Chlorogloeopsis sp. ULAP01: one gene and its partner. Each later gene encodes a partner of the first gene's protein in a complex. Links are inferred from orthologs where the notes say so. Each region holds a gene or a part of one and is shown on either strand. Other genes may lie near its edges.

What was found.
Region 2: the proteins of carA (region 1) and carB are in contact, whole or in part, in a solved structure (PDB 1KEE), measured with the Escherichia coli proteins. The link is inferred for Chlorogloeopsis sp. ULAP01 from one-to-one orthologs.

The regions. Positions count from the first base shown.
Region 1 is NZ_JAUDRH010000001.1:299,928-315,784, forward strand. Bases 4,153-7,019 are described here. They hold carA (glutamine-hydrolyzing carbamoyl-phosphate synthase small subunit), read right to left. Parts: upstream 6,236-7,019; coding sequence 5,069-6,235; downstream 4,153-5,068. Other genes in these bases: QUB80_RS01505 (STAS domain-containing protein), read right to left, coding at 4,565-4,960; QUB80_RS01515 (retropepsin-like aspartic protease family protein), read left to right, coding at 6,693-7,019. In the rest of the region: QUB80_RS01475 (hypothetical protein), read left to right, coding at 95-340; QUB80_RS01480 (CAP domain-containing protein), read left to right, coding at 455-1,153; QUB80_RS01485 (alpha/beta fold hydrolase), read left to right, coding at 1,198-2,067; QUB80_RS01490 (DUF1816 domain-containing protein), read right to left, coding at 2,114-2,416; 23S rRNA (guanosine(2251)-2'-O)-methyltransferase RlmB, read right to left, coding at 2,485-3,537; QUB80_RS01500 (Mini-ribonuclease 3), read right to left, coding at 3,624-4,103; more of QUB80_RS01515, read left to right, coding at 7,020-7,778; trpD (anthranilate phosphoribosyltransferase), read right to left, coding at 7,708-8,925; QUB80_RS01525 (PAS domain S-box protein), read left to right, coding at 9,214-12,276; QUB80_RS01530 (cyclase family protein), read left to right, coding at 12,827-14,734; QUB80_RS01535 (aldehyde dehydrogenase family protein), read left to right, coding at 14,831-15,857. UniProt on the Escherichia coli protein: Small subunit of the glutamine-dependent carbamoyl phosphate synthetase (CPSase).
Region 2 is NZ_JAUDRH010000004.1:211,621-228,470, forward strand. What follows is about bases 5,009-8,868. They hold carB (carbamoyl-phosphate synthase large subunit), read right to left. Parts: upstream 8,479-8,868; coding sequence 5,209-8,478; downstream 5,009-5,208. In the rest of the region: QUB80_RS09550 (histidine kinase), read left to right, coding at 367-1,557; 8-oxo-dGTP diphosphatase MutT, read right to left, coding at 1,580-1,996; QUB80_RS09560 (hypothetical protein), read right to left, coding at 2,080-2,265; QUB80_RS09565 (DUF760 domain-containing protein), read right to left, coding at 2,683-3,027; QUB80_RS09570 (RNA polymerase sigma factor, RpoD/SigA family), read right to left, coding at 3,453-4,409; DNA starvation/stress protection protein DpsA, read right to left, coding at 9,115-9,669; QUB80_RS09585 (hypothetical protein), read right to left, coding at 9,942-10,181; QUB80_RS09590 (Asr1405/Asl0597 family protein), read left to right, coding at 10,365-10,616; QUB80_RS09595 ((2Fe-2S) ferredoxin domain-containing protein), read left to right, coding at 10,722-11,369; QUB80_RS09600 (Crp/Fnr family transcriptional regulator), read right to left, coding at 12,287-13,003; QUB80_RS09605 (Crp/Fnr family transcriptional regulator), read right to left, coding at 13,356-14,069; QUB80_RS09610 (response regulator), read left to right, coding at 14,178-14,564; QUB80_RS09615 (pentapeptide repeat-containing protein), read right to left, coding at 14,798-16,850. UniProt on the Escherichia coli protein: Large subunit of the glutamine-dependent carbamoyl phosphate synthetase (CPSase).

The DNA of each region.
Region 1 (15,857 bases):
TAATATAGAGCCATTGGTCGTTAAAAATAAAACTTTAATGTAGCGGCGGATTTTAAATTTTTTAACCAAAACATATAAATATCAAAGATAAGCCATGATACAAGAAATTAGATCCAATGAACCGCAATATATTTGCGTTGTCAAGGTTGATAGTCTTACAAATAACGAAGACGAAGAAATTATGGCATTTGGTGTATCTGAGGATGATGCAAAAAATCAAGCCCAGCAATTATTAGCAAGAAATTATGAATGCAATGAATCGCAAATTTTAGAATTAATCCAGGAGGCTAGAATTGAGCCGATAGGACAATGGTGTGCTCCTCAAGAACGTCAAGTATAGCAAATTTCTAGTTAAAATTTTCTATTTATTTTACACTCCAGAAAGTTTTTCTCTGTGTGTGAATCTAACTACATATCGGCTCATTCTCATTACTACTAAATTGTGAAATCGTTCATGCGTCGAATACTATTTTGGGTATTTGCTCCTGCGAGTTTCCTAACCGGATGCTCTGTTGAGCAAGTATTTCAACCTAAATCTATTACTTCTGAAGTACCCCAAACAAACTCTGACTTAATGACAAGAGGAAAAACCCTCTCGCCATTGGAACAACAAGTGATTGCCGAAATGAATCAGGCAAGGACAAATCCCGCAGGTTATGCGGCAGTATTGGAAAACTACAGAAAACGCTTTGCAGGTAATCGAGTCAGAATTTCTCAAAATGTTTATTTACAAACTCAAGAAGGTGTCAAAGCTGTCGATGAAGCGATCGCCTTTCTTAAATCTGTCCGTCCTATATCAAGCTTAACTGCATCTGTTGGTATGTCTTTGGCAGCGAGAGATCATGTTAAAGATCAAGGAGCAAAAGGCATAACAGGGCATTACGGTAGCGACGGTAGCGATCCCTTTACTCGCATTAGCCGTTACGGTAGTTGGCAAAAAACTGCTGGTGAGAACATCAGCTATGGTTCCTACACGGCACAAGATATTGTCATGCAGTTAATTATCGATGATGGAGTGCGCGATCGCGGTCATCGCCAAAATATGTTTAACTCTGCTTTTAAGACAACAGGGGTTGCTTTTGGCATTCATAGCACCTACAGGCAGATGTGCGTTATTACTTATGCAGGGGCATATGTAGAAAAATCGGTTTAATATTTAATGACAAAATTAGAAAATATAGAACACATGAACTAAATATGAGTACGGAAAGATTAGATCGCAAAATTAACTCCACCTCACCTGCTGTGAATCTCAATGTCCATATCCAGGGTACAGGCTTTCCTATTCTTTGCTTACACGGACATCCTGGTTCTGGCTCTAGTCTTTCTGTTTTTACCAATCACCTCTCAAACCGCTTTCAAACTATCGCCCCTGACTTACGTGGCTATGGCAAAAGCCGCTTTTATGACAATTTTGATATGACTGACCATTTGATAGACTTAGAGGCGCTTCTAGACCGCTTAAATATTGATAAATGCTTGATATTGGGATGGTCATTAGGTGGGATTTTAGCAATAGAATTGGCGCTACGACTACCAGAGCGCGTTAGCGGACTAATTTTGGTGGCAACAGCAGCTAGACCGCGCGGTAATCATCCGCCTGTGAGTTGGCAGGATAATGTTTATACTGGAGTTGCCTCCCTCTTGAATTGGATCAAACCAAGTTGGGATTGGAATATCGAGACTTTTGGTAAGCGATCGCTATTTCGTTATCTCATTCAACAACACACGCCTACTACCTATAGCTATATAGCCAAAGACGCTGTGCCAGCTTATTTACAAACTTCACCTGCTGCAACTCGCGCTCTCTATACGGCAATCAAAGCAGGATACAATCGAGTAGCCGATCTCAATCAGATTCAGTGTCCTACTTTGGTACTTTTTGGCGATCAAGATTGCCATATTACAGCTGATTCCAGCTTAGAAACAGCCAAAAGCCTCAACAATTGTTATTGGCAATGTTATGCCAATACCGCCCATCTTTTCCCATGGGAAATACCCACTCAAGTGCTGAGTGATATTGATCATTGGCTGAGAGCGCATCCACAAGTGGTTAACTATAGCTAATAGCTATTAGCTATTAGCTATTAACACTTAGCAATTAGCCTATAAATTACATTTGACCGCTAAAGGCAGGCCTTACTTTACGGTCAACTCTTTCCCCCAAGTCTTCGGCAATAGTTAAATTATCAGGTTTGCAGCGCTTAACGTTCACAATTATGCCTTGCGCTCCTTCCTGTTCCAAATCTTCTACATAACCTTTCATGGCAGCTTTTGCATCCGCAGAATTCAAAAATGGGCCAAAGTAGTAGGTGCAGCGGGGATTTTGTGTGACAACCTCTACCCACCAAGCCAAGCCAAAGCTCTGGAATGCGTTAATCAACAATTCCTTAAAGTCATCCAAAATATTTTTCATGGTTTTCGCTGATTTATAGGGTTTTAAAGGTTTGCTGCTAATTTTCTTTTACATTTCTTTATACTCTGTTACTCTTCTTTTTTCCAGTGAGTTCTCTGTAGTTTATCGAAATGCAGTGTATTTATCCATCTTTTGCGATAAATTTCATACAACGCCATACCTATTGCGACAGATGCATTTAGGCTAGGGGTTTTACCCTGTAAGGGAATTGATACCAGAACATCGCAGTAGCGTTGTGTTAACATACTCAGCCCTTCACCTTCTGAGCCGACTACCAAAACGATAGCACCACTGAAATCTACTGTATGTATCGGTTTGCTCACATCGGCAGCTGTACCGTAAATCCAAAAGCCTGCGGCTTTCAATTCTTCCAAAGCGCGGTGCAGATTCACTACTCTAGCAACAGGAAAATTTTCTAACGCGCCAGCTGCTACTTTCATGACTGTAGAAGTGATCCCAGTTGCTCGGCGTTGGGGGATCACTAATCCTTGAGCACCGATCGCTTCGGCTGTGCGAATAATTGCCCCTAAGTTATGGGGATCTGTGATTCCATCAGCAGCAACAATTACCGGATCGGTGACAGCTTTTGCCTGTTCAATTAATTCATGTAAATCAATATAGTCGTAGGGAGCAATTTGTGCTGCTATCCCTTGGTGATTGGCTTGCTCGGTAATTTGATCTAGGCGCTTGGGATCAACTTCGTCCACAATTGCGCCATTTTCCTTTGCTTGTAAAATCAGAGAGTGAAAACGAGAGTCATAACGCAAGCGGGGAGTAATCCAAATCCGGTTAAGACGACGCTGACTTTCCAAGGCACTTAACACCGGATGACGACCGTAAATGAGATCGCTATCTTGTGTTTGCTTTCTGGTTGGTTCCCTATCTGGAGCTTGCCTTCTGGTTAGTTCTGTGTCTTTTGTTTGTCTTCTAATTGGTTCGCTATCTAGAGCTTGCTTTTTAATCGGCTCCTTACTGGATATTTGCTTTTTAATTGGCTCTTCATGGGTACCTTTAAAAGTGCGAAGAGTTTTAGAAACGACTCGTTTGCCCTTCAATTTTAAGGTTTGCCCACGATTCGTTTCACCAGAAGTCTTAATTACTTTTTTTGTTTTATGCGCCATATCAAAGTCTTGGGTTATGCGTAGGAGTGGGCATCCCTAATTCACTTATCATCTCAATTTACCGAACCAAGATAAGGTATTTATAACTACTTTTCTAAATGTAGTTTTTGTAGTAGTTCGGTTAAGCGTTGATAATTGGTGAGGTATAGGTAGCCAATTAAAGTCTCTAAACTTGTTGCTTGTTGATAAGTTTCGGGATCAACTCTTTTTGGACGTCCTGTGGCGGCATTTCGACCCCTTCGGACAATTTCTAACTCGTTTTGTTGTAAATGCGGCATGAGCGATCGCAAATGCAGCGCCTGCTTTTCTGCTCGAACTTGTGCCACAACTAATCGATGATAGGCTTCACTTCGCTGAGGTGGCAGTAAATAGAACATTCTAACATAAAATTCATAAATAGCGTCTCCCAGGTATGCCAAAGCCGCAGGGGAAAGTTGTTGCAGTTGTGCCTGGGGAATTTGTTGAGATATATGCTCTGTGCTTGCCTTCAGTGTTTGGCACCAAGATGAATCTGGCTTGGAAGGCTCATCTTGCTCGTGTAATGGCTTTTCCTCCTTTGCTTTCACAAATTAATCATTCCTGGTTGTCTATTTTTGGAAGGCTTTATTTGCTGATTTACTCTTGAGTGCAAACTGTAGTGCAGGTTTATCAAGCATAAATCCAGGCTACAAAATCAACTCACTAATTTTAGCGTTTTCATCCGGCATTAGCATTTTGTCAACTGCGGGTTGAAAGAATATTTGGCGAGAAAATGAAAATTTTTGGAAGCTGCTGCTTAAAGAATCATACTCAGGATATGTTTTTCAAAAAGGAAGTTTTTCTTAGCATAGAATGAACTCTAGAGGTGTGAAACAGATAATTTTGATTTTTTATACTTTTTTTGGGATTGTTCTCTACATCAATTTCGACTTCATTTCTGTAGATTTTGAAATTTGAAGTTCATCCTCAATTCCTGTGGATAAAAATTAAGCTATCCGATGTTTAAATCTGGATAGCTAATTTCAACTCATCGGTCAAGCAATCAAGACTACTTGATGTTTTCTAGAGCCGCTTCAACTGATGGTTGCAGGGAGAGAAACTTCTCTAAGCGAACAAGCTTGACTGTTTGAGTCACACGGGCATTGGTGACAATTTGCAAAGTACCGTTGGAGTTCTGCGCCTGCTTGGCTAGCTGCACCAGAGCGCCCAAGCCAGAACTGTCAACAAAGTCAATTTGTGAGAGATCCAGAATAATGTGCTTTGGTCCCTCATCAATCTTACTTCCGAGAACTTTGCGAAATGTCGGTTCGGAAAAAGCATCTAACAAACCTGTGAGGCGGAATAGCTGACAGTTATCCCGGACTTCACGAGTACCTCTCAGGCTCACGGTTAGATTTAGTGGTTCAGCAATAATTCCCTCCTCATAGTTATGGTGAACGCTCAAGTATAGATGGTTTTTGTGGAAGTTGTCTACATTGGGTACAGGGGATCGGGGATCGGGTATTAAGGTTTCTTTGTTCCTAGTCCCTAGTCCCTAGTCCTTTCTCCATTTTTACTTTACTTCAGCCGTTTCTGCTTGACGCGCCGATCGCATTATTTGGACAAACTCTTCAAACAAATAATCGGCATCGTGGGGGCCTGGAGATGCTTCTGGATGGTACTGTACTGAGAATACAGGTAAGTTTTTGTGACGTACACCAGCTACCGTGCGATCATTCAAGTTGAGGTGGCTAATTTCCACAACTTGTTGGGGCAGAGAATCTGGATCAAGTGCAAAACTGTGGTTTTGGCTGGTAATTTCCACTCTTCGCTGTAACCCTGCGGGCTGATTTAAACCACGGTGTCCAAATTTAAGTTTAAATGTTTCTGCTCCCAAGGCATGACCTAAAATCTGGTGTCCCATACAAATGCCAAACATCGGTTTTTGAGCTGATAGTAGCGCCTTAGTAGTTTCAATTCCTTCGGTAACAGCAGCTGGATCACCAGGGCCATTAGAAAGAAAGATTCCATCTGGATTGTATTTGAGAATTTCCTCTGCTGGAGTATCAGCAGGTACGACAATCACCCGACAGTTGTAACTGGCCAAGCGCCGCAAGATATTACGCTTGATCCCAAAATCCAAGGCTACAACAGTTAATGTTTCCCCTGGATTGGCTGTGGCATCAGGATTAAATTCCCAAACAGAGTCAGTAGGCTCTAACCATTCATAAACCTTTTGTGTAGTCACTTCGCGGACAAGATTTAATCCCCTCATGCTTGGAGCTGCTAGTACTTTTTCTAACAGTTCTGCTTCATCCATAATCTCTGTAGAAATACCGCCATTCATAGCCCCAAAGTTGCGAATTTTACGCGTCAGGGCGCGGGTATCAATACCATAAATGCCGGGAATTTGGTGTTGTTTGAGATAGTCAGGCAAAGATTGTGTAGAGCGCCAGTTACTTGGGCGCATACAAATATTGCGGGCGATCGCTCCTCGCACTTGCGGTTGTTGTGATTCCTCATCCTCTTGATTAACGCCTGTGTTCCCCAATTCAGGATAAGTAAAAACTACTATCTGACCACAGTAACTAGGATCGGTCAACACTTCTTGATATCCGGTCATACCAGTGTTAAACACCACTTCTCCAACCACGGTACCCATTGCGCCAAAAGACCAACCGCGATAACTAGTTCCATCAGCAAGTACAAAGAGAGCAGGTGTTGCATCAAGCAGGGGCATAAGCAATTCTTATTGTAAAAACAAGCAGCAATTCGTCAATTCTATTTTGTTAACGGACTTCAGGATAGTAAAGCAAAACTTAAAGAATTATGAACTAGGTTTTGGATACTGATTTTCGTCATAATTTATGCCGCATTAATTTTAACCTAATTCAACTAAAAATTTTTCATGGGTGCTAGTGCTGCTGTGATATATTAGAGAGTGCGTCACAGGCCGAAAAATCGCGCTTAACGTTAAGCGTAGGATACATGAATGGCTAGAAAGTAATAATGGTAAGAATGTAGGGAAAGTCCTCTGCTCAAAATGCTTAGAAATTTAAATACCGTAAAGTTGAGCATATAATACTGCTCAAAATTTATTAGCGGACAGGGCAATCGAAGCCGTTTCTTCGGCCTCTACCCTACAACGCAGGGTAAACCCCTGGTAAAAGCCAGTGGGCAATGCATTACAAATAATTATGCTTCAGTCTTCTTTATCCCAAGCTGCGCTAATTTTTCTCTCTACGACAATGGTGGTTTTCGCTGTTGCCTGTCGCGAAGATAAACAAACAGTTGTAACGGCTTATAAGCAAGAGTCTAAACCAACGGCATCCAGTAGATTTGAACCTGACACCACAAAACTGGCACCAACTGCAAGCCCAGAACAAGTCAAAACTTCTGATGAATTGGCAGCCAGTATTTTTGGATTAGGGCTAGATAAAGCTGCCAGCGCCCATACTATCAGCCAATCGGCTCAATCTACAGAAGATTGGAATCTCGTGGCAAGTCAATATCAAGATGCGATCGCGCTGATGAAGCAAGTGGAACGCCACAGTGCCTACTTTGAGATCGCTCAAACCAAAATTCTGGAATACCAACGCTTGTCGAGATCCGCTCAACAGCAAGCTTCTCCTATTGTTTTACCAGCACCGAAAGTCAAACCACAGAAGTTAATAGTTGCCACTCCAAAAACATCCTTCACACCCAAGCCTCCACAACTACCTCCCCCAGTAAAAGCAGAACAACAAACGCAGCCTTCGCCGACTGCTTTAGATACTATAAACAATCAACAACAGATATTTGTTACCCCTAATACCAAACGTAGCGAACCAGTAGTATTTGTTGCTCCAATCAAACGCCGAGTAGGAGGCACACCTATCATCGAAGTCACCTTTAATGGTGAGCAACAATTTGAGATGATTGTGGATACGGGAGCAAGTGGCACTGTCATCACCCAACCAATGGCAGCTGCCTTGGGAGTTGTGCCTGTAGGAAAAGCAAAGGCAAACACTGCCAGTGCCAAAGCTGTAGAATTTCCCGTGGGCTATGTAAATTCAATCGAAGCTGGCGGGATAACTGTCACGAAAGTGGGAGTAGCGATCGCTGGTTCAGAACTGGAAACAGGACTGCTGGGACACGACTTTTTTGGTGACTACGAGATCACAATTAAGCGTGATGTTGTAGAATTTCGCCCCCCATCTCACTCGCAGCAACTCAATTCTCCAGAAACTGGACTAACTGTTCCAACTTCGCCCAAGCCACGCCGCTTTGAAGAATATCCTTAGCTGCCTGTATACCTTGAGTATGATCCATCAACGGTATTGCACCACCCACTTGCAATGCCAAAGCAGCATTTAAAGCCACTACATCTTGTTGCTCAACAGTTCCTTTACCTTGAAGTACTGCCTTGAGAATCTCGGCATTTTCCTGTACATCGCCACCCTTGAGCGCTGTTATAGGAGCAGGGGTTAAGCCCAGTTCTTGAGGATTTACTGTAGTTAACTGTACCTCTCCTGCCGATAATACAGCCAAGTCAGTGAAATCACCTAAACCAGCTTCGTCTAATTTTTCTCGTCCATGTAGAACAATTGCCTGTTGCGTACCTAGTCGCTGCAAGGCTTGAGCAACTGTTAACAACAATTTGGGATCAAAAATGCCAATTACCTGGGCTGTTGGACGTAAGGGATTTACTAAAGGCCCTAGTAAATTAAATACTGTTCGCACTTTGAGAGTTTTTCGCAAAGAGGCAACCGCTTTGAGTGCTGGATGCCAACCAGGGGCAAACAAGAAAGTGATCCCCACCTCGGCGAGTGCAGCTTCTACCTTCTGACTAGAGGAACTCAAATTTACGCCCAAAAATTCCAACACATCCGCGCTACCGACACGACTTGATGCTGAACGGTTGCCGTGTTTGGCAACTGGCACACCATAAGCAGCAGCAACAAAGGCAACTGCGGTAGAAATATTAAAAGTTGATGCTCCATCTCCCCCTGTGCCACAGGTATCGATGAAGGGGGTTGAAGAAGACACGGAGAGGTTGAGACGCGGTGAGGAAGTCGGAGTCTTGGCGGTTCCCGTCGAGTCCGAACTTCCGAACCCGGAGGGTGACGCGGAGAAACTTTTATTCATATTCCCCGTGTCTGGGTGTCCCCGTGTCCCCGTGTCCTCTTTATTCCCCGTGTCTGGGTGTCCTCCAAGAGACTGGGATTGCAAGACTTCCGCCATTCCCGCCAATTCATCAGCACTCACGCCTTTACAATGCAATGCAGCTAAAATTGCCCCCGATAATTCTGGAGCGATCGCTTCATTTAACCATCCTTGCATCAATTCTGCTGCTTGAGTACGGGATAAGGATTGGCCATCTAGTAATTGTTGCAATAGAATTGACCAGCTAACTGAGGATTCTGGAGCAGGAATTGGCGAATAATTCATAAATAGATTTGATACTCCCATTTTTGGCATGGGGACTCTTGGCAAGAGACAATTGGGAAAAACAATTTGGTTCCCTTCTGCTATCTGCCTTGGTTTAATAGCGTATTAAATCATTACACACTGTTTTAAGCGTTTGCTCAAGCTTTTTTCATTCAATCGCACATCTACTCAAGCATAAGTAAAAAGTATTAATTGTTGCTTTAAAGTTACTAATATTATTTAGCTATGACTGTATAAATTTTTGAAAGCAAAAGTTTTTGGAAATTGCCGTAATTTTACCATGGCTTTTTGGCGTCAAATAAATTACAAATTTACGAGCATTATTTATCTGCCTCAGAAAAACATCAAAAGTTTCAGAGACAATATCGTCTGTGTCGTGCTGAGGGCGAATACCGTTGGATTTTGGATACAGCAGTACCACAATTTGCAGCAAATGGTAGTTTTCTTGATTATATTAGCTACGCTGTGGACATTACTGACATTACTGATGTCAAACCTCAGTTCGCCACAGTATCAGAAGATGAAGCTGGTTTGGAACTGGCTTTGGATACAGCCCAAATGGAAGTTTGGAATAGGAATATTAGAGTGCTAGAGATGACACACCAGCAGGAAGAAATCGCTGTTGATTTAGCAAAACAAGAGCTAGAAGATTCCGTAGAGGAACGGGTAAAAAATTTAAACGAGGATCAGGTGCAACTGCAAGATAGATTTTTCCAACTGTCGTTGGATATGCTTTGTGTTGCTGGGTTCGACGGGTACTTCAAACTACTCAATCTGGCTTGGGAACAAACCTTGGGTTGGACAAAGGCAGAGTTAAAAAGATTACCATTTATTAACTTCGTACATCCAGATGATCGGGAAATAACTCTTGCCTATGCACAAAAACTTGCTCAAGGGATCGAAAACGTTGCTTTTGAAAATCGTTACCGTTGCAAAGATGGTTCCTATAAATGGCTGTTGTGGACATCGAGAACACTGCCCGAACAACAACTAATTTATGCTGTAGCACGAGATATTTCGGAGCGCAAACAGACAGAAGAGGCGCTACAAGCAAGCTATAACCTTTTAAATTCGGTGATTAACAATGCTGCTGATATCATCCTTGTTAAGGATATTCAAGGGCGCTACGTAATGGTTAATTCCGCTTTTGCCCGCTTTTTTCAAAAGCCGATTGAGGAAATTATTGGTAAAGATGATAAGGAGTTTTTTGAGGCAGAAATAGTGTCTCGAATCAGGGAAATAGATTTAAGAGTAATTGCTACAGGAGTTGCCGAAACGTTTGAGGAATTGATACCCCAAGATGGAGTAAATCACACTTACCTGACAACTAAAAATCCTTGGCGTGATAGCCAAGGTAATATTATTGGTTTAATTGCTATCACTCGTGATATTAGCGATCGCAAACGTAGTGAAGAATCCCTACAAGCCCTGGTAGCAGGAACTGCCTCAGTTACGGGCGAAGAATTTTTCCCTGCTCTGGTGCGTCATTTAGCCAATGCTTTGGGAGTTCGCTACGCCTTAGTTGCTGAAAAATTAGATCAAAATTTAGATAGAGTAGTATCTTTGGCGTTCTGGGAAATAGATAAGCCAGGAGAAAACTTTGATTATGAATTGGCTAATACTCCTTGTGGAGTCGTTTACCAAGACGGAGTACGTTGCTTTGCCCGTGGTTTGCAGCAACTGTTTTCCCAAAGCCAATATGTAGCGGCTATGAAGCTAGAAAGTTACTTAGGAACGCCTATTATAGATACGTTTGGTAATATTATTGGCCACTTGTGTGTATTTGATACAAAACCGATATTACAAGAAGAATATGCTCAGGCAATTTTAAAAATCTTTGCCGCACGAGCGACAGCAGAACTACAACGCCAGCGTGTGGAATTTGCACTGCGACACTCTGAGAGAAAGTTTCGAGAACTTGCCTCCAAAGAATCACTACTGAACCGTCTGGCAAGCCAAATTCGTGCTTCGTTGGATATTAATACTATTCTGGAAACCGTCGTTACCGAAATCCGCAATCTACTACAAATTGATTTATGTCTTTTCACCTGGTATTGTTCTGAGGCGCAACCTCCCCACTGGGAGATTGTTCAAGAAGCAAGAAACCCTGCTGTACCAAGTTTAATGGGTTTAAGCTCAACTACTGAAGAAGTAGGGGCGATCGCCCAAAAGATTTTCTATAAAGAAATCATCAGGCTAGATGAAGTTCAAAATATACCTGAACAACAGTTTTTCGTCGGTTTGGGGTTAACAGCCATACTGGTACTGCCAATTCATACTCAATCTGGTGAAATAGGTGGTTTAGCTTGCAATCACTTTAGTGGCTACCGACATTGGCTCGATAGTGAGGTGGAGTTGTTACTGGCGGTTGCAGATCAAGTTGCCATAGCTATAGATCAAGCAGAACTCTATAAACAAAGTAATGTTGCTGCTCAAACTGCTCAAGAAAAAGCGCAGCAGTTAGAAGAGACTTTAAGCGAACTGCAAGCAACTCAAACGCAACTGATTCAAACTGAAAAAATGTCAAGTTTGGGACAGCTGGTTGCTGGTATTGCACACGAAATTAACAACCCAGTTAACTTTATCCATGGGAATATCAACCACGCGAGTGAATATACACAAGATTTACTGCGTCTAGTAGAACTTTACCAACAGCACTATCCCAATTCGGTGGCAGAAATTCAAGAGGAAATTGAGGCGATCGATTTAGAGTTTCTCAGCCAAGATTTGCCCAAAATTCTCACTTCAATGAAAATTGGCACCGATCGCATTCGTCAAATTGTTATGTCTTTACGCAATTTCTCTCGTTTGGATGAAGCCGATATGAAAGAGGTTGACATTCACGAAGGGATTGATAATACTTTATTGCTACTACAAAATCGCCTTAAAGCTAGATCAGAACATCCAGAAATTCAGGTTATTAAAGAATATGCCAATCTTCCACCTGTAGAGTGCTATGTTGGACAACTCAATCAGGTATTTATGAATCTACTAGCTAATGCGATCGATGCTTTGGAAGAGGGACAAGGGATAGGGCATAGGGGACTAGGAATAACTTCTCCCAATCCCCAATCCCCACTTCCACAAATTCACATTCGCACTCAACTTCAAGGAAATATTGTATCGATTCACATAGCTGACAATGGCCCCGGAATGAAAGAAGAAATACGACAAAAGTTATTCGATCCCTTCTTCACCACAAAACCTGTCGGTAAAGGTACGGGTATGGGATTATCAATAAGTTACAAAATTATCGTTGAAAAGCATCAAGGTCACCTTCAGTGTATTTCAGCACCAGGTGAAGGAGCCGTGTTTGCGATCGCAATTCCCCTACAACAATCTAAACCCTAATTATTCTACTTACCTATAAAGTAATTACTGCAACATATTCTGACAAAACAGTTAGCTATCGTGATGATAGGTAAAATTTTGACTGCTCTCAATTCAATATTGCGAGAAAATATGAAAATTTCGTACTTCAATTTAGATTATGTAATATGAATACAAACTCTCATAATATATATGTAAACTCATGAATTTGGTTATTTATACAGTTATACAGGTATTAATTATTTTTCCTTCTTGTGAATAAAAGAATTAGATATCGGAGCAACTTAAGTAAATTTAACCAAACCTTAGTCACAAATTATCTGATTAGCTGCTAATCTATTAATAATTCACTTTTTGCTGCAACATTTGAACCCTCCAAAACCTTTTTTATGTGTTTTGGGGGGATTCTCTATTTAAAGTGTGCAAACCACTTAAAGTATGAAGCCTTTATACTTAACTTTGGTAAGCTAATACCAATTTAAAAAAGGATTAAGGGCAAATGGATTCACCCAACCCTGACACACCAAGGAGATTTTCAACTCCATTTTCCAAAATCGTATAACTAGCGTCTATGGATTGCGATGCAAGAGTGTTTCCAAAGAAAATCGGCTCTGTGATAGAAACTGCCAAATCATACTTGCTCAACCAAGTTGTAGCTAAAGCCAACGAGATCGACACTAACCCAGATATTTTAATGGGTGCATTGCGCGGTCTTGGAGAATTGGGTTTACTAGCATTACGCGTTCCACGTCATTGGGGTGGAAAAGAAGTTAGCGAGACAACTTTTGGTGAATTTCAAGAACTGATAGCGCAGTATTCTGGTGCATTAGCTTTCCTGCAAACTCAACACCAAAGCGCTGCTGGTATGCTTGTTACCAGTAGTAACTTCTCTGTTCAGCAAGCATATTTACCTCGGATGGGGAATGGTGAAGTTCTAGTGGGCGTTGGCTTTTCTCAACTGCGACGTGAAGGTGAACCACTAACTGTAGCTGTACCAGTATCAGGAGGATATCAACTAGACGGAATTGTACCTTGGGTAACTGGATGGGGTATCTTTCAGGATTTTATCATCGCTGCCACATTACCTGACGGTTGTGCAGTTTTTGGAGTTGTGCCTTTTCAAGAAACCGAACAAGAATCGGGAGGTAGAATCACGTTTTCTCCCCCAGCCGAACTAGCGGCAATGACATCAACTAATACTGTCACTGCAACCCTAACTCGCTACTTCTTACCTCAAGAACTTGTAGTTGCTATTAAACCTGTTGGTTGGATTCATGAAAACGACAAAAACAACGTCCTCCGCGCTACCTTTCTAGCCACAGGTTGCGCTCTCGCAGCTCTGGATATTATCGAGTCTACCGCACAGACTAAATCCTTGAGAGCGATCGCTAATGCTTTTGTATCTCTTCAGCAAGAACTAAGTAACTGTCGCACCGCCATTCATCAAGCACAACAAAATCCTGGTTTAGAACTGGAAAAAAAATTACAACTACGAGCTTGGGCAGTTGATTTAGCAACACGCATAGCTCATGCAGCCGTTACTGTTTCCAGTGGTGCTGCTAATTATCTGCATCACCCAGCACAGCGCGTATATCGTGAGGCGTTGGTGTTTACTGTTACAGGACAAACTAGTGCTGTGATGGAAGCGACATTGGAGAGGTTAACGCGGAGGTGGGGAGAGGAAGAGGATAAGGGGAATGAAGAAGACACGGGGACACGGAGACGCGGGGACACGGAGAGAGTTTCTGATAATTTCTCAGCGTCTTCTATCTCCGCGTACAAAAGTATTACTTACTCACAAATCATTCACCTCAGCCATGTCATTGACTCTGATATCCCTCAGTGGCAGGGCGATCCGAATGTAGAGTTTGAGACTGTAGCAGAATTAGAAAAAGATGGTTATTATCTCCGGCGTTTTTCCTTAGGGGAACACAGTGCTACCCATATTAACGCTCCCAAAAGTTTTCACAAGTTTGGTTTAGGCATTGATCAATATCCTGCTCAATCCCTTGTTGTACCTGCGGTGGTAATTAATATTCAACAACAAGCAGCAGTCAATCCAGATTATACGCTGGCGATCGCAGATATTTTGGCTTGGGAGAAACAGCATGGAGAAATACCACCTGATAGCGTTGTCTTACTATATACAGGTTGGCAAGAAAAATGGAGCGATCGCATTGCCTTTATGAACCAGGATGCTCAAGGAAATATGCATTTTCCTGGGTTTGGTAGGGATGCAATTCAATTTCTAATTAATAAGCGTCAAATAGCTGGAGTCGGAATTGATACTCACGGCGTAGATCCTGGGCAAGATACCACTTTTGCCATCAATAGTTTGGTATTGGAGAAACCACGTATTGTCCTAGAGAATCTCGTTAATTTGGATCGACTACCACCAAAAGGAGCTACCCTCGTGATTGGCATTTTAAGATTACGAGATGGTTCGGGTTCTCCTGCTGGGGTAATAGCATTAAGCTAATTGTCTTTTTTTACTTGACGCCAACTTTGAAAACAAGCCACAATTGCTACAATTTAGTACAAAAGTTCCAGCCTATTAGTCGGAGTGCTGAATATTATGACTACTCCGCTCATTTGCAATAATTACATTAACGGTAAATGGGAGGATGCTGCATCGGCAGCTACTCTAGAAAGCCGTAACCCTGCGAACAAGCATGAAGTCGTTGCGACTTTCCCGCGTTCGAGTGCAACTGATGTAGATGCAGCAGTAAGCGCTGCCCGCCAAGCTTATCGCAGTTGGCGACTTGTCCCCGCCCCAGCTAGAGCAGAATACGTTTTTAGAGTTGGGGAATTACTAAGCAAATATAAAGAAGAACTAGCACAATTAATTAGTCGGGAAATGGGTAAGCCCCTCGTGGAAGCGCGGGGAGATGTGCAAGAAGGTATTGATTGCGCTTTTTATAGTGCGGGTGAGGGGCGGCGGTTGTTTGGGCAAACTGTACCCTCGGAAATGCCCAATAAATTCGCCATGACGGTACGGATGCCCATCGGTGTTTGCGCCCTGATCACTCCTTGGAATTTCCCGATCGCTATCCCGTGTTGGAAAGCAATGCCAGCTTTGGTGTGTGGCAATACCATCATTCTTAAACCAGCGGAAGATACTTCTGCTTGTGCCACTAAACTGATCGAAATTTTTGCAGAAGCAGGTTTGCCACCGGGAGTTGTTAACTTGGTGCATGGAGTAGGTGAAGAAGTAGGAAAAGCTTTAGTTGAACATCCCGATGTGGATTTGGTATCGTTTACAGGTTCCTCTGAAACTGGTGCAGAAGTCGGCGCTACTTGCGGGCGCACTCACAAGCGTGTGTGTTTGGAAATGGGTGGGAAGAATGCCCAAATAGTCATGGAAGACGCAGACTTGCAACTTGCCCTTGATGGTGCAGTTTGGGGAGCATTCGGTACTGCCGGGCAACGATGCACCGCTACAAGTCGCTTGATTCTGCACCGGGATGTCAAGGAAAAATTTACCACCATGCTCAAAGAACGTGCCAGTAAAATCCGTTTGGGCGCTGGCACCGATCCTAATACCGAAGTTGGGCCGATAATTAATGAAAGGCAACTGCAACGGGTAAATAAGTATCTAGATA
Region 2 (16,850 bases), on another replicon or contig:
AACTAAAGGCAGTCACTATTAACTTCATCCCCGATCAATTAAAATTGATCCTTTACTGTACTAGTTGAGTTATAGTCGGTATAAAAACTTTCATCTGCCCTTGACGAAAGATTGCAATCGGCGCGAAGATTGCGACTGAGATTCCGGTCGTAAAAGGTTTGCCAGAAACAGAAATTCGCCAAAAGGGCAGGCAAAGCTCAAAAAATTATATCTCTGCTCAAAAACCTGTATGGGATAGGCGTATGAAAAATCTAAAATAGATATTAAATTGAAAACAATAAGGATCATTGCTATCGACAAACGCCAGTTCAATTTACTTTCATCCCAAGCGTCGTCGGTTTGTTACCAGTGCTAAAACACGATTACATGCAAGCTTCCCAGGATCAGCCTATTTATTCTGAGGCTCCACTGCAATTGTTACTGTTTGTCGATGGGCGACCAAAGTCACGGCAACAAGTGCAGCGAATTCGTGCTTACTTAAAAGAATTAGAGGCTGACTATAAGTTTGAACTTCAAATTATTGACGTCGGGCAACAACCCTATCTGGCAGAACATTTTAAACTGGTAGCAACACCAGCTTTAATCAAGATTCACCCAGAACCCAGACATATTCTAGCTGGTAGTAACATAGTTGCTCAACTAAAAAGCTGGTGGCCACGATGGCAAGCCGCAGTAGATGCTTACGTAAAATTACAGAATGGATTGCAGGATAACTTGGAAGATAATGGGCGCCTACCACCATCACCGAAATCCTCTATTCGTTCGGTTGCTGTTTCTGCTGAACTGATTCGATTATCTGATGAAATTTTTCGCTTGAAACAGGAAAAAGAGCAACTAGAAGAGCAACTACAGTTCAAAGACCGGGTAATAGCAATGTTAGCCCACGACTTACGCAATCCATTAACTGCGATTGCGATCGCCATAGATACTCTGCAATCTAACTACAATCAAGAAAAAGGCAAGTTTGATCGACTCACACCGACTATGGCTGCGCACTTGTTTAAACAAGGACGCAACCAAACTCGGCTCATTGACCGTATGATTACTGATCTATTACAAGTAGGTCGTAACAACGAAAGAGAATTCCCCATTCAACCGCAAAAAACAGATCTCGGTCAACTCTGTTTTGAAATGATTGAGGAATTACGCGATCGCTACACGATCAAATCTTTGAAAATTGAAAAAGATATTCCCAAAGATTTGCCTTGTGTTTATGCCGATCCAGAACGTATCCGCCAAGTTTTGATGAATCTGCTGGATAACGCGATTAAGTATACACCCCTGGGTGGTACTATTAGTGTGGCGGGACTGCATCGCACTACGCAAAAAGTTCAGTTCAGTATTGGCGATTCAGGCCCCGGCATTCCCGAAGAAAATCGCGATCGCATCTTTGAAAATCATTTCCGTTTAGAACGAGATGAAGCTCAAGAAGGCTACGGGATAGGCTTATGTTTATGCCAGCGTATAGTCCGCGCCCATTATGGTCAAATTTGGGTAGATACTGCCCCTAATGGTGGAGCATGGTTTCACTTTACGTTACCAGTGTATCCAAGTTAAATAATAGGTAGGCTGTAAAAATTTACATAAAAGCTTCCCGTAAAGCTTTAATAATGTCAACGTTTGCTTCCGGAAAAGCAAACTGCTCTAGTTCATCTAAACTTACCCAACGAACTTCATCGCATTCAATTGGTTGCGGAATGCCCGTAATATGACGGCAATTATGTACTGTGAGGGTAACTCTTAGGTGTGTATAGGTATGGTCAATAGTGATTAGATGCTCACCTACTTCTATCACTATTCCTAATTCTTCATATATTTCTCGTTGAATACAATCTTTGATTGTTTCACCAGGTTCGATTTTCCCTCCAGGAAATTCCCACAAACCACCCATTACTCCCTTTGGAAGACGCCGATCAATTAAAATTTGCCTCTGCTCGTTCCAAATTACAGCAACACCGATAATTTTATGAGGTGGGAGGGAAGTAGTTTCGTTCATAGAAAAGCTGTTGGTTAGTAGATAGTAGGGGAGCCAGTGCGGTGGTGAAGCAGTGCTCTTGGCGGGTTTCCAACGGACAGTTCCTACAACGGGGGGCTTTGGGGCCCCCACGGAGTGGGGTTGGGGGGAACCCCCGCACGGCGCTTCTCTTGGCAACGGACTGTCCTCCGCCGCAGGTGACTGGTGTAGACACGTAGACGCGGTAGATGCGGAGCAGCTTCCGTAGGTACGGCGTATCCGTTGGTAGTGGATAAGCGGTTTCCCGCCATAAAGGAGCGTAAGCGCCCTTGCGGGTTAAGCGCAACGCGCTGCCTCCCGTACAGTAGTTAGTAGTTGACTTTGATGCTAAATAGAAAAACTCGACAATAGCCTGCCGAGTTTGTATTTTATTACATTTTATAAAAAATTTTTATTATTTATAAATTTTATTAAATCACTTTCAGATTTTTAGGATTGTCCATGCTTTATTCAGAATAAACTACTGAAAACAAGTATGAAGCAAAAATTTGAATATTAAATTCTAGATTATTCAACATAGGGGATATATGATTACCCCTATGCAGGTTAAGTAAAACTGTAAGAGATTTAGCACAAACAGAGGAAGAGTGAATTTATTAGGTATAGTTGGCATAAAAGTAGGAACCAAACAATCTAAAATCTCTATCTATATAGCTAATTTCTAATTGTTATTCATTTTCTTTGTTATTAGGTTCCATTCCTTGCAATGCTAATTCAAAATTCATTCTCTGTTCAGCGTTGCGCAAAAAGTAACCGCTAATCATAGCTGATGCTAACAAGCGACCAAGGTTTTCCCGGCTGGTAGTAATGGTAACATCAAAGTGTTCGGAAGATAGATTTCCTAATAGTCCGATGATATTACGTTCCATCACCTGAAGGACTTCTGAAGAACCAGGTTTGGAAAGCTGGCTGATAGTCTCTGGAGTTAGAGATTTAACATATTGCCATAACGGGCTGCTAGCCTCTGACTCACTGTTAAAAAATTCTGAAACTCGATTGGATGGGTTACTCACGTCTTTTCCTCCTGTTATATCGACCAGTAACACTCAAATTTGTTTGAATAGGTATAATTTACTAAGTTTTTATACTCTATTCAATATAGGAATTTACTATCATGTGTTCTTGGAAACTAATGTAACAGGCTATTTTCCGATTGGCAGTCGTTGTAACCGTACAAGATGAGCCGGAAAGTATCACCTCATTAGTTAGTGGTTAGTAGGGGCGGGTTTTATTGATAATCTTGCTGTTCAAACTGATAATTTATCTTCTAAACCCGCACGGCAGTCGCACTCGACGCGCTTAACCCGCAAGGGCGCGCTGCCTCCCGTACAGTAGTTAGTGGTTCTAGGTTCTACAACTCTGGAAGATCAACGTACTGGCTCCTCTCCCACTCTTCCACTACGTTGTTTCCCACTAACTACTAACCACTATCTATCAACTAACTCGCTAAATACTCTCCCATGTCAGATTTTGACTTGCGGAGTTTGCTTAAGGCTTCTCGCTCGATTTGCCGCACTCTTTCACGACTAATATTCAGCATCTCGCCGATTTTAGCTAAAGTCAGTGCTTTGCCATCAGTTAAGCCAAAGCGCAGAGATATTACTTCCCTTTGCTGTGGGGTGAGTTCTGCCATTAAACGCTCTATGTCAGTTGATAAAGAAGATTGAGTCACAAACTCTTCTGGAGAAGCTGCTGTGTCTTCTAACATTTCTCCGAGTTCAGTATCGTAGTTATCTCCTAACCGTATATCTAGGGATAAAGGAACACGTGCTTGCTCTAAGTACTCTCGCACTTGCTTGGGAGTTAATTCTAATTCTTGTGCTAACTCAGAAACTGTAGCGGCACGTCCTAATCTTTGAGATAGCTGACGTTGTGCTTTTTTTATCTTGTTAAGTTTTTCGGTGATGTGAATTGGTAGGCGAATCGTGCGTCCTTTCTCGGCGATCGCGCGAGTAATTGCTTGCCGTATCCACCAATAAGCATAAGTGGAAAATCTATAACCTTTGGTAGGGTCAAACTTTTCTACACCCCTCTGCATCCCAATACTACCTTCTTGAATCAAGTCGAGCAAATCAACGTTGCGCTTGATGTATTTTTTGGCAACCGACACGACTAACCGCAAATTAGCTTCAACCATCTTACGCTTGGCAATTTCACCTTCGGCGATCACTTCATTTAATTCTGCTGCTTCTAACTTCGTTGCTTTTGCCCACTCTTCTAAAGTTGGTTGACGGCCTAACAGGCTAGCAAGAGATTCCCTCACTTCATATAAAGCTGTTGAACGTTGCACCTGTTTGCCATAGAAAATTTCTTCCTCATGGGTTAGGAGTGGCACACGGCCAATCTCACGCAGGTAAGTCCGCACAAGGTCTGTAGCTGTCTGAGCGGTCTTCATGGCACTACTCTTTAGTAATTTTGGGTTTAACAGTTGGGTAGTTAACGATGTAGATAGGTTTTGATGGGTACCTACCCAGTCAGGCTGGGAACCCGTTCTTGAACTTGTAAATTATGCACTTGATATGCACTTGATAAATTCAGCGCTTTGTAAAAATCCAAGTTTGTTCTTAACTGCTAAAAATTACATTTCTTTTTTCTTTGTACAAGTATCTATAGTTAGATAAAAAGTAGCTTGTCGAACATGTCTTTTAATTTGACATCGTAAACAAGTGTAACATTTATGATAAATTTTTGACTACAAAGCAGATAGAAATTTTTATTTTTGGCAGTTTCCTTTAACCCTGTATTTTTGAGAATATAATTCGCATCTTTATTCCATCACTCTAGCAGCGCTTAGAAAATTTTCTAATCTTTCTTAACAAAACTCAATGATAACGATAATAATCTTTTTATAATGCTTGTTAAATTTTTCCTGATGCTTGTAATTAATACGGAGAGAGGGGAGGAGTGCTTTCAAGGGATTCCCCTCTGGGGTTGGGGGCTGTGGGGGAGGAACAGATGAGGGGGATAGAGAAGATGGGGAAGATATTTACTCTCTTATCACTTCCTCATCTCCCTCAACTCCGTCCCCTGTTCCCTATCCCAAGTTCCTTCTGCCTCTGGGCAGTCGCACTCGACGCGCTTAACCCGACGCCAGGTGCTTTATGCCGGGGAACCCGTCCACCGCACTGGCTCCGCAAGGGCGCACTGGCTCCAAGGGCGCGCTGCTCTCTGCCCTCTGCATAGCTGCCTTCTACCTAACGAACCATGCAGTATTCTTGGATAACTTTGACATCCAAAGTAGTATTTTGCAGGGAACGGATAGCGGCGACGGTGGCTTTTGCTCCGGCAATGGTAGTGATGATGGGGATTTTGTAACCTAAGGCTGTACGGCGGATGAGTCTGGCATCAGTTTGGGCTTCTTCTCCAGAAGGGGTGTTGATAATAAGTTGGATTTTGTGATTTTTAATCGCGTCTAGAACGTGGGGACGTCCTTCATGGAGTTTGAGTACTAACTCCACTTTCAGCCCATGTTCTTGGAGAACACGGCGTGTACCATCAGTTGCCATCACAGCAAAGCCCAAATCGAGAAATTCTTTGACTACAGGCACTGCGGCAGCCTTATTGCGATCGTTCATTGACACAAATACCGTGCCACTTAAAGGTAAACGTTCGCCTGCGCCTAATTCTGCTTTGGCAAAGGCGCGTCCAAAATCGCTGTCTATACCCATCACTTCACCAGTAGAGCGCATCTCTGGGCCGAGGATAGTATCGGTACCGGGAAATTTATTAAATGGCAACACTGCTTCTTTAACAGCAATATGGGATGGTATGACTTCTTGGGTGAAGCCAAGTTCCTCCAAAGTCTTGCCTGACATAATTAAGGATGCCAACTTCGCTAGAGGTACACCAGTGGCTTTAGAAACAAAGGGTACGGTGCGAGAGGCACGGGGATTGGCTTCCAAGATGTAAACTTGGGGAGAATAACCTTGAGTACCAACAACGGCAAACTGAATATTCATCAGTCCTACCACGTTCAATGCCTGTGCTAGTTGCACTGTCCACTGGCGAATTTGATTGAGAATTCCTGGTGGCAGAGAAATTGAAGGTAGAGAACAAGCCGAGTCTCCGGAGTGGATGCCTGCTTGTTCGATGTGTTCCATAATGCCGCCAATCACAACGCGCCCGGTTTGATCGGCGATCGCATCTACATCCACTTCAATGGCATTTTCTAGAAACTTATCAATCAAAATCGGATGTTCTGGTTCAACCTGCACGGCAAAGGTCATGTAGCGTTCCAATTCTGTATCAGAGTAGACTATTTCCATAGCCCGCCCTCCCAATACGTAACTGGGACGCACCACCACCGGGTAACCGATACGTTTGGCTACAATCAGTGCATCCTCGTAAGTACGGGCAATGCCATTCGGAGGTTGAGCAATATTTAATTCTTTCAGAACTTTCTCAAACCGCTCTCTGTCTTCGGCAATATCAATAGAATCAGGAGAAGTTCCCCAAATGCAAGTGCTGACATTAGCCTCTGTTGCTGCCTGGGAATGCAAATATCGCTCGATTGGTACTGCCAACTTCAACGGTGTTTGTCCCCCAAACTGCACGATTACTCCCACCGGGTTTTCCGCTTCGATGATGTTGAGTACATCTTCTTTTGTTAGCGGTTCAAAATAAAGCCGATCGCTCGTGTCATAATCTGTTGACACAGTTTCGGGGTTGGAGTTAACCATGATGGTTTCATAGCCCGCTTTTTTGAGGGCAAAGGCAGCATGACAGCAACAATAGTCAAATTCTATTCCTTGGCCGATCCGGTTGGGGCCACCACCCAAAATCATCACCTTGGGTTTATCAGTGGGTATAACCTCTGTTTCTTCTTCGTAGGTGGAATAGTAGTAGGGAGTAAACGCCTCAAATTCTGCTGCGCAGGTATCCACTGTTTTGTAAACGGGGATAACACCTAATTGTTTACGGTAGGCTCGAACTTCATCTTCACTAGTTTTGGTGGCATAGGCAATTTGGCGATCGCTAAATCCTTGCCGCTTCACTCCATACATTTGCTCTTTTGTCAACTGCCGCAGGGGTGTGCGCTTAAGAAATTTCTCCATCTCCAGCAGTTCCTGCATTTTATCGAGAAACCACGGGTCGATACCAGTTAATTCGTAGATTTCTTCAATACTCATCCCTAACTGCATGGCATGACGCACAGCGAAAATCCGTTCTGGATTTGGTGTCCGTAGTTGGGCGCGAATTTGCTCACCACTGGGAAGTTTTTCTTTGGCATCGCATCCCCAACCAGCCCGCCCAGTTTCTAAAGAACGCAGTGCTTTTTGAAAAGACTCATTAAATGTGCGTCCCATTGCCATTGCTTCGCCGACTGATTTCATTTGTGTTGTCAGCACAGGCTCGGCACCGGGGAACTTTTCAAAGGCAAAGCGGGGAACTTTAGTGACTACATAATCAATTGTCGGTTCAAAAGAAGCGGGTGTTTTCTTGGTGATGTCATTGTTAATTTCATCCAAGGTATAACCGACTGCTAATTTTGCCGCCATCTTCGCGATCGGGAAACCAGTCGCTTTCGATGCTAAAGCCGAACTGCGAGACACGCGGGGATTCATCTCAATTACAACTACTTCCCCATTCACAGGATTGACGGCAAACTGGATATTGGAACCACCAGTTTCTACACCAATCTCGCGGATAATTTTGATTGCCATGTCCCGCAAGCGCTGGTATTCTTTATCAGTAAGGGTTTGAGCTGGAGCAACGGTAATTGAATCTCCGGTGTGGATACCCATCGGATCAAGATTCTCAATTGAGCAGATAATCACTACGTTATCTGCCAAATCACGCATGACTTCGAGTTCGTATTCTTTCCATCCCAACAAAGATTGATCGATGAGAATTTGCGATACAGGCGAAGCATCTAAACCTGTTTGTGCCATTTCGGCAAATTCTTCTTCGTTATAAGCAATACCGCCACCAGTACCGCCCATTGTAAAGGCGGGACGAATAATTAAAGGATAAGTGCCGATGCGCCGGGCGATCGCCTTTGCTTCTTCTGATGATGAAGCCGTACCACTAGGGCATACCTTCACCCCAATTTTTGCCATCGCTTCGTTAAACAGTTTTCTGTCTTCAGCTTTTTCAATTGCTGGTAACTTGGCGCCAATCAGCTCAACGTTGTATTTTTCTAGCACTCCATTTTTTGATAAAGCTACAGCAATGTTGAGGGCGGTTTGTCCTCCCATTGTTGGCAGGAGAGCGTCGGGGCGTTCTTTGGCGATAACTTTTTCGACTAATTCTGGTGTTAGAGGTTCAATATAAGTGCGATCGGCTGTTTCCGGATCGGTCATGATTGTTGCAGGATTGGAGTTGACTAGTACCACTTCGTAGTTTTCTTCTCGCAATGCCTTGCAGGCTTGGGTGCCAGAATAGTCAAACTCACAGGCTTGCCCAATCACTATAGGGCCAGATCCTAGTAGGAGAATTTTTTTAATGTCGTCACGGCGGGGCATAGTTGTCGCTTTGGAGTAAGAGAATACAAATCCTGATTATTTTAAAGGTCTTTACCCACCACTAATGCTGTTTATTATCAACTTTTCTGTAACTGTTTGCAGAGAACAGACAAGGATCAGGATACTTGATATCGGTTTGTTTAGAGTCTAAGCAGGTAGTATTTAGTCTTGTTTAAGTCAGGATGACATGACAAACAGAACTGGTAGAAGTTAAAGCAGCTATAACAATTGCATAGTAAAAAAGATATGTATTTGCATTTACATTTTTAATTTTTACATTTATCTTTGCTGTTTTAGTCTGTCTAAAATTGTATGTGATAACTATAAATAAATTTATCAATTGTCTAAATCATATAAAAAATATTATTAGCTATTTTTCTCAATAATTGAGTTGTTGTTTGGTAATCTTCAGCCAGAAAAATTTTAATACTTTTACTCAGTCAAACAAGAACATTTTCTCATCGCTGTGTAAAAGGAATCGTTAAAAGTAAACTTTGTGTTTTTTTGTATACATATATTAAAAAAGGCAGAGATATTCAAAGATATCCTTATCTGCCTTTTCTTTATAATTTATTTAGAACTAAAGCATCTAACTTTTTCTTTGGTCTCAAACAGACAGCTTGAGTAATTAGGATATTAGTTTTGAGCAGGCTGAACAAATCCTAAGGTTAAGCTGTCTTTAGCAAGGAAGTGAGCCAGATGGTAAGCACGTTCTTCTGTTTTCAACAGAATTTGTTCGTATAAATAACGAGTAGCGCGATCGCCTAAACTCTCAGCTTGTGAAGCTTGGCTGCGAATCAGTTTAATCATCGCTTGTTCTGCTTTCAGGTCATTTTCCACCATTTGACGGCAAGAGAATACACCATCAGATTCTGGCTCGAAGCAGCACAATTCGGCTAATTTGCTGAAGCTAGCAGCTGGTACACCACCTAGTCCATTTAAACGCTCTCCAATTTCATGGATATGTCCTTGAACTTCTTCATAGCTTTCATTAAAAAACTCGTGCAGTGAGTAAAATTCTGCACCTTCAACTACAAAATGATGTTTTTGGTACTGCAAGTACAGTGCTTGAAAACTAGCTAAAGCGACATTAAAGCCTTCACAAACTGGTGTAGTTACACTGCGATCTAGCAGTACAGGATTGTCATAAACTTGACCAAAGTTTTGTAATAAAGTTTGTGTTTCAGACATGGTTCTCCTCGCTTTGCAGCAGTTATTCTTTGCTAACCGCTTGGTCTCTACATCCTAGCATTTTAAGAAATGAAATCAAGACCAAGCAATACGATAAAAGTTTGATTTTTAGAAGTAATAAAACTTCTACTTTTATGACTTAACGACGATAGATCTCATCAATATCTCATCAATATCTCGTTAACAGTATTAACAGTTTTTCTATTTATCTATATACAGTCCTCTATTTCCTTGTCAGGAATAAAGGCTATGGCGTGGATAAGAATTGAGCATCAGTGATCTGTTTCCTGTTCTCTGTACCTAGCGCCAACCCTAGTTTTTAACCCTTGCCATTTTGCCATTACCCACATTTTTGTAATCATCAAAGTTCCAATTACATCTAAAGTTTTAGGCAAATAGGGCAAGTCCACTTTTAGTAGACGTAAATATGCAGCGTGAGCTATCTCACTAGAAAATTTATTCTCTAGCTGAATAGTAATGACGTGGAGATGGCAAAGATATTGTAAGGACAAGGTTTCTAGCCTTTAGCCCCTAGCCGCTGGCGGGACGGTTGAGATTTTTTTTCAAAAACTACTGAGAAAAGTTCGCACTTAGGTTATCCTGATTTAAGGAGCTATACTCCGCAAAATAAAAACCATAAAAAAGCGATAACACACCATTTACTGCGATTTTCTAGCACTTTGAGGGCAGGAATCTTGAAGTCTTTCAGTTCAAAATTACAAGAAAAACACGTTATAGAGGTGAATTGGGCAGAGCGTTGGCAAGTTTATCAACGCCTACAGGAACTAGATATTCCTTGTTGGTGTGAGGCTAACGAGCCATTAACAGCCCAAATTGACAATACTCTTGCAGCTATTCAAGTTTGGAGTGTGATGCGACAATTCACAGCCTCTCGTCAAGAATTGGTTTGGACTTTAGAACTCTGTTGGCAGCATCGCTATCAGTAGTTAAACGTTAAAAGCCTTGAATCCCGATGGGAAGCTGTTGTGCATCTCAAAACCTGCCTTCCCTGATTGCTGGTTTTCGTAAAAACTAAAGAAAAGGTTAGAAACATGAGTAATTGCCATAGCAACGAAATATCAGAATTTTGTCTTGAGGGAAGATTTCTTGATTTTGTGATTAAAGATGGCTATAAGCTCAAAGGCTTGGTACTAGGGACTTCTGAAGGTGAATGTTACGTAAAGCTAGCTAAACATCTGCGAGTGGCGTTTGACTGGCGCTTACCACGTGGTACTTGGTTGCAAGTCGTAGGTGAGAAAAAACACGATCGCAAAACAGGCGAAGTTAAGCTGAAAGCTCAACAAATAATGGCAGCACGGCGAGAGTTGGAGACAGGGGGAGAAACTTTCTCTGTGTCCTCTCTAACTGAAACTAAGGCAAAATCAGCAAAAGCGACTATTTTGGTTTGTCAAAAGTCTGATTGCGTGAAACGTGGTGCTGATGGGGTATGTCAGGCTTTACAAGGAGCTTTGCGTGATCGCGGTTTAGCAGATCAAGTCACTATCAAAGGTACTGGTTGTATGAAAAACTGTAAAGCAGGGCCAAATGTAGTGATGCCAGACAAAACCCGTTACAGTCGCATTCAAGCTGCCCAAGTACCTGCATTGATGGAAAAACATTTTACTGATAGCAGTGTCAGCCAGAATCAAAAGAATGTCACAGAAGTAACAATGCCTATTGCAAGCACAGTTAGTGTTTAGTTAAGAGCTAGTTAAGAGTTAGTTAAAAGCCAATAAAAAACTTTTTATTTACGTATAGCAAGTCGTACTTATCTAAGACTTATATAAGAAAGTATGACTTGTATAATTGTTTTCCACGCTCAAAAACAGCTTGATTCAATACCCAGTAGTTTACTCAAAGTTAGGTGATATTTTTTAATTTTGAGCTACTACGACTTTGCTGTTCATAAAAATCTTAATAAAATTTAAAATCTCTAAATAGTTATCATAACTTGCTTAAATAAATATTTAAGTTTTTACTCAATCTTTAACTCAATTTTTATTCAATTTCCTGAAAGTTTTAGCTATGATGGTAAGCAATTATCCATTCACTTAGTGTCCTGGACTTCTCTATGAAGCTAGGACTTTTTCTATTAACAAATTCTTAGCTAATAATAATCTATCTTTAGGAGTATTTATTTATTATTTGTATATTTTTAATTACAAAAGAGAGACAAGAAGTGAAGTTTACATCCCCTACAGTGAAAATTGTTTTGTGGGACTATCTTCGTAGGTGCGGTCAATAAATAGTTGGGCAAAATTAAATCATAGTAACCTAAGTTTTTATAGAGAGCTTAGACTTTCTAATCTCTAGGTATCTAAACATATGAATAATTTATCAACATCTATCTCTAGTGGGGAGCGATATTTATTTATAAGTGAATGTTGATTAAATAGTTTATTTAGACTGAATCAAAGCAGAGGCGATCGCTAATTTTTATTATTGTCTATCAAGAAGTTGAGCAGTCTTTAGATTAGCCTTGGGGGGTTGCGGGTATGAGGGGATTGCCACTGCAATCACTAATGGCATAGTAACTAATATAATCTGGATCGATGTTTCCTCCAGCTGAGGAGCGACTCGGAGCGATCGCGTATACGGAACTCTTAGCGATCGCTTCTTATTTAATTTCTAAGTATCGATCAAATTCATCTTTAATGATGTGATAACACTCACAAGTCGCTTCTTCCATTTCTTCACGGTTGAGGATGGTGACTTTACCACGGGTAGCGCGAATAAATCCGGCTGTTTGGAGAGTTCCGGTAACAATGCTAACGGCGGGGCGAGTTGAACCAATCATTGAGGCTAGAGTGTCTCGCGTGAGTAACAGTTCGGGGGTTTTGACACGATCTTGGGCTGCGAGTAACCAACGGCAAAGGCGTTGCTCAACGGTATGGAAACGGTTGCAAAGTGCAGATTGCGTCAACTGCATCAGCTTGAGATAAGTAAAAGCCGTCACTTTTTGTCGTAGAACAACAGACTTATGTAATACGCGGGCAAAGATTTCGGCACTTAATTTAAATGCTTCGCCTGTAAGTTGCACCTCAACTTGCCAAGGAGCAGAATTTTGATTGAACAGAAATGCTGTCCCTACTACTCCTTCAAATCCAGTGATACCGACTTCTACGGTTTCGCCTTCTTGCGTTGAATGTACCTTGGAAATCAAGACAGTTGTCGGAAAGTAGACATGAGTGATCGGTTCTCTAATCCTGGTGAGAATGTCGTTTTGGTGTAACTCTACTAGTTCTAAATGAGGATGTAGGCGATCATATTCTTCTTGCGGTAGCGAATTGAGAATGAAATTTTTCGACCGTTGAAGCTCATTGAAATTTAGCATAATTTCCTTAGGGTGATCGTGGGGAAGGGGGAAAATTGTACGCTAATAAATTTAGATAGATTTAGAGCACCTCCCAAAGCCTTATACCGTTTGACTTTCAGATAGATACATTTCGGGTTTGCTGCTCTTGAACTGGCAAGGCTAGGGAAACTAGCTAGCTGTGTGTCTGCAACCCAAACATAGTCATGATTGGGCAGTACAGGCATATTACTTAACGTACAATTTTCCCAAAATGGCACGATTACCCCTTCTTCGTCCGTTCTCTAGCGAACGGAGGAGTTATATTAGCTTAGTAATCCATTTATTCCACCCAAAGCAGGATAGCAGAGTTTCTTAAAGGCAGACGAAACTCTCAGTTTCGGAGGTATCGTTCAAATTCATCTTTAATGATGTGATAGCACTCACAAGTTGCTTCTTCCATTTCTTCGCGATTGAGGATGGTAACTTTACCGCGAACTGTGCGAATAAATCCGGCTGTTTGGAGAGTTCCGGTAACAATGTTAACGGCGGAAAGATTTGAACCAATCATCGTAGCTAGGATGTTTGGCGTCAGCAACAGTTCAGGGGTTTTGACTCGATCTTGGGTTGCTAACAACCAGCGACAAAAGCGTTGCTCAATAGTATGGAAGCGATTGCAAAGTGCGGATTGCATTAGCTGCATAACTTTGAGGTAAGCAAAAGCCGTCACTTTTTGCCGGAGAACAACAGACTTGTGCAAAACACTGACAAAAGCTTCAGCGTTTAATTTGAATGCCTCGCCCGTAAGGAGAACGTTAATCTCCCAGGGTACAACATCTCGATTGAGAATGAAGGTAGTTCCAACCATTCCTTCAAATCCCGTCGCTCCAACTTTAACAGTTTCTCCTTCTATTGTTGAATGCACCAAAGAAAGTAGAGCAGTCGTTGGAAAATACACATGAGTTATCGGTTCTCTGATATGTGCGAGAACGTCGTTTTGGTTCAATTCAACTCGTTCTAGATGAGGATGTAGGCGATCATATTCTTCTTGTGGTATCGAATTGAGAATGAAATTTTTTGATCGCTTAGGCTCACTAAAATTCAGCATAATTCTATTCCTTTGTCCGTTCGCTGGAGAACGGACAGGTATCACTTTAGCTTGGTAATCTTACCCAGAGCAAACAGGCACCTAAAGCAGGATGGTAAAAAAGTAGCTGTGGTTCATCCCGTCAAAAAACGGATTCTCTACGTCGATGATTCACAGGACAACTGTGAGTTGTTAAGTTTTATTCTAAACGATGCAGGATATGAGATCGAGACGGTGCAAAGCGTGACTGAGGGCTTGCGGGTTGCTGAAAGTGGGAAGTTCAATCTTTACTTGGTGGACTTATATTTCTGGGACGGTACAGGCTTTGAATTGATTGATAGAATTCGTGCTTTCGATCAATCGACTCCGATTGTGGTTTGTTCGGGAGATTTGCGCGAGTCGGTGCGGGAAGAACTGATGCGGGTTGGTGTCCAAACTTTCTTAACGAAGCCTATCGATCCTGATCAAGTTGCTAGAACAATTGCCGAAATCCTGGGCGACGATTTGCAATCGTAGTAGGGTGTGTTGTCGCCAAGACCGCACCATCCTAATTTTCGATGCGTTAGGACTAACGTCTATAAAAATAAATTTTGTGGTGTGGACATCTTGTCCGCACCGGACGGGCTAGAAGCCCATTCCACAAGAAAGCTATCATGTAACATTTTAGTCTTGACACGCTACTACTGGCTGCTTTTTTGAGAGTGCGCTTACAGTTGCCTTTGTAAAGTTGAAACTACTCAGACTGAATGCTACTTTGTCTCAGATTCATCAGTGTCAGAACTTCTTACCACATTCAAGCTTGATAAATCTTTGCCCTCAAGAATCGTTCCCCGAAGGTTCGCCCATTTAAGGTTTACCCGCTCAAGGTTCGCCTCTACAAGGTTCGCCCCTTCAAGATTTGCCCGTTCAAGGTTCGCCCCTTCAAGATTTGCCTCTACAAGGTTCGCCCCTGCAAGGTTCGCCTCTAAAAGGTACGCCTCTACAAGGTTTGCCTCTAAAAGGTACGCCTCTACAAGGTTTGCCTCTACAAGGTTCGCCCCTTCAAGATTTGCCCGTTCAAAATTTGCTCGTTCAAGATTCGTCCGTTCAAGGTTCCCCCGTTCAAGATTCGCCCATCTAAAGATCGCGCCTTCAAAGTACGCCCGTTCAAGGTTCGCCCCTGCAAGCTTCGCTCCTGTAAGGTACGCCCATCTAAGGTTCGCCCATTTAAGGTTCGCCCGTTCAAGGTTCGCCTCTGCAAGGTTCGCTCCTTCAAGGTTTACTCCTAAAAGGTTTGCTCCTAAAAGGTTTGCCCCTACAAAGCTTGCTCCGCAAAAATCTTTGAGGATGAGAATACTGTTTTGCAAGTCTAAAAAACTCAAGCAATTTAAGCAAAAAACATCATCGAAATCGATTCTTTGCCCCTGAAGTCGAGAAATCCAAGTGCCAAAAGCTTCTGGAGTAGGCCATTTAATTTGAGAAATATTTTCTGTTACCCTAGCGCAGGCATTTAAAACAGCTAACAAAGCTTCTTCTGCATTCCGTGCTTGTCGGTTTTCTTCCTGAAAATCTGCTCTAGGATTTAAGCGTTCCATCGGCATTCCATGACGCAGCATAAAACCAATTAGATCGCATAGTGTCTGCTGCCAATTGCCGACATCTGAAGGATTTTGCAAACGCATTTCATCAACAACAAAATTAAAAAGATACTCATCCATAGGGGATGCACCACAGAGAGTTGCCCAACGTTGTAATGCATCTCGTTCATCCCATCCTTCATCTGGATCGTCTTCGCGACGCTTGAGCATTTCATGTATACGTCGTACTTCTCGCACGATGCGTCTTGCTGTTAAATATTCACCAAAACTTTTGTGGGTAAATTCAAAGGTTTTCTCGCCTTCATTAAATCCACTTTGGCGAAAATAAAAGGCGGTTAACAGACGATTTATCCCTAATTTTGCCCCTTCTTGAAATATTTCTAAAAGTCGTTTTAAACTACTGTTGTCACAATGACTTTCAATCTCTCTAACTGTTGTTGTGCGTCCATCTCCATGCCAGGAAGCTAATGCAATTTCTTCCAGAATGCGAACAAAGTCTTTTTCTTGAATTCCCTGTAGTGAAGGATGTTGATAACCCGTCCAACCCCGCTCATAAACGGCTTTGAGTAAATCAGAGTAAATAGTATTTAAGTTGCTGTCTTGAGAAAACTCAACTTCACCGCGAACAAAACTTAATGCCACTAAATAATTAAGCAAAGGTTGGGAAGTTATTTCTGTGAGATTACCTCGGTCTAATTCTAGTGGTAAGCCTGTATATCCGTAACCTTTAACCTTGCCATAATACTGCCACCACAATTGCCGCCGATCCTCAGCTAACAAGTTTTGATTATCAATGTATTTTTCTTGATTTTTTTGATTTTCAGTGATGAAATAAGGCAGGATATGCAAAATTTGCTGTGGTTGGCGAAATTCGTTGCTATTTGCTTGAACTACTAAGTCACGACCGCTAATTATGACTTGGACGTGAGTTTCTTGCTGATTAAATCTATCTATTTTTTTCTGTACTTCTCGAACAAATTGTTGAGCAATTTCTGCTGCCACTTTGCCTTGCATAGATAGTTCATCTAAGCCGTCAAAAATAATTAGCAACCGCGATTCAGCATACTCTGAACGTAGGGGATTAGAAGGTAAAATACTATAAATATCTGAGTTGACAAATTTGCCAACTGCATCAACTAAATCATCTAAAGGATTAAATTGATGCAAAGGAATAAATAAAACTTTAATTTCTCCCTTTTCTGCTACCTGGGCTGCAAAGATTTTA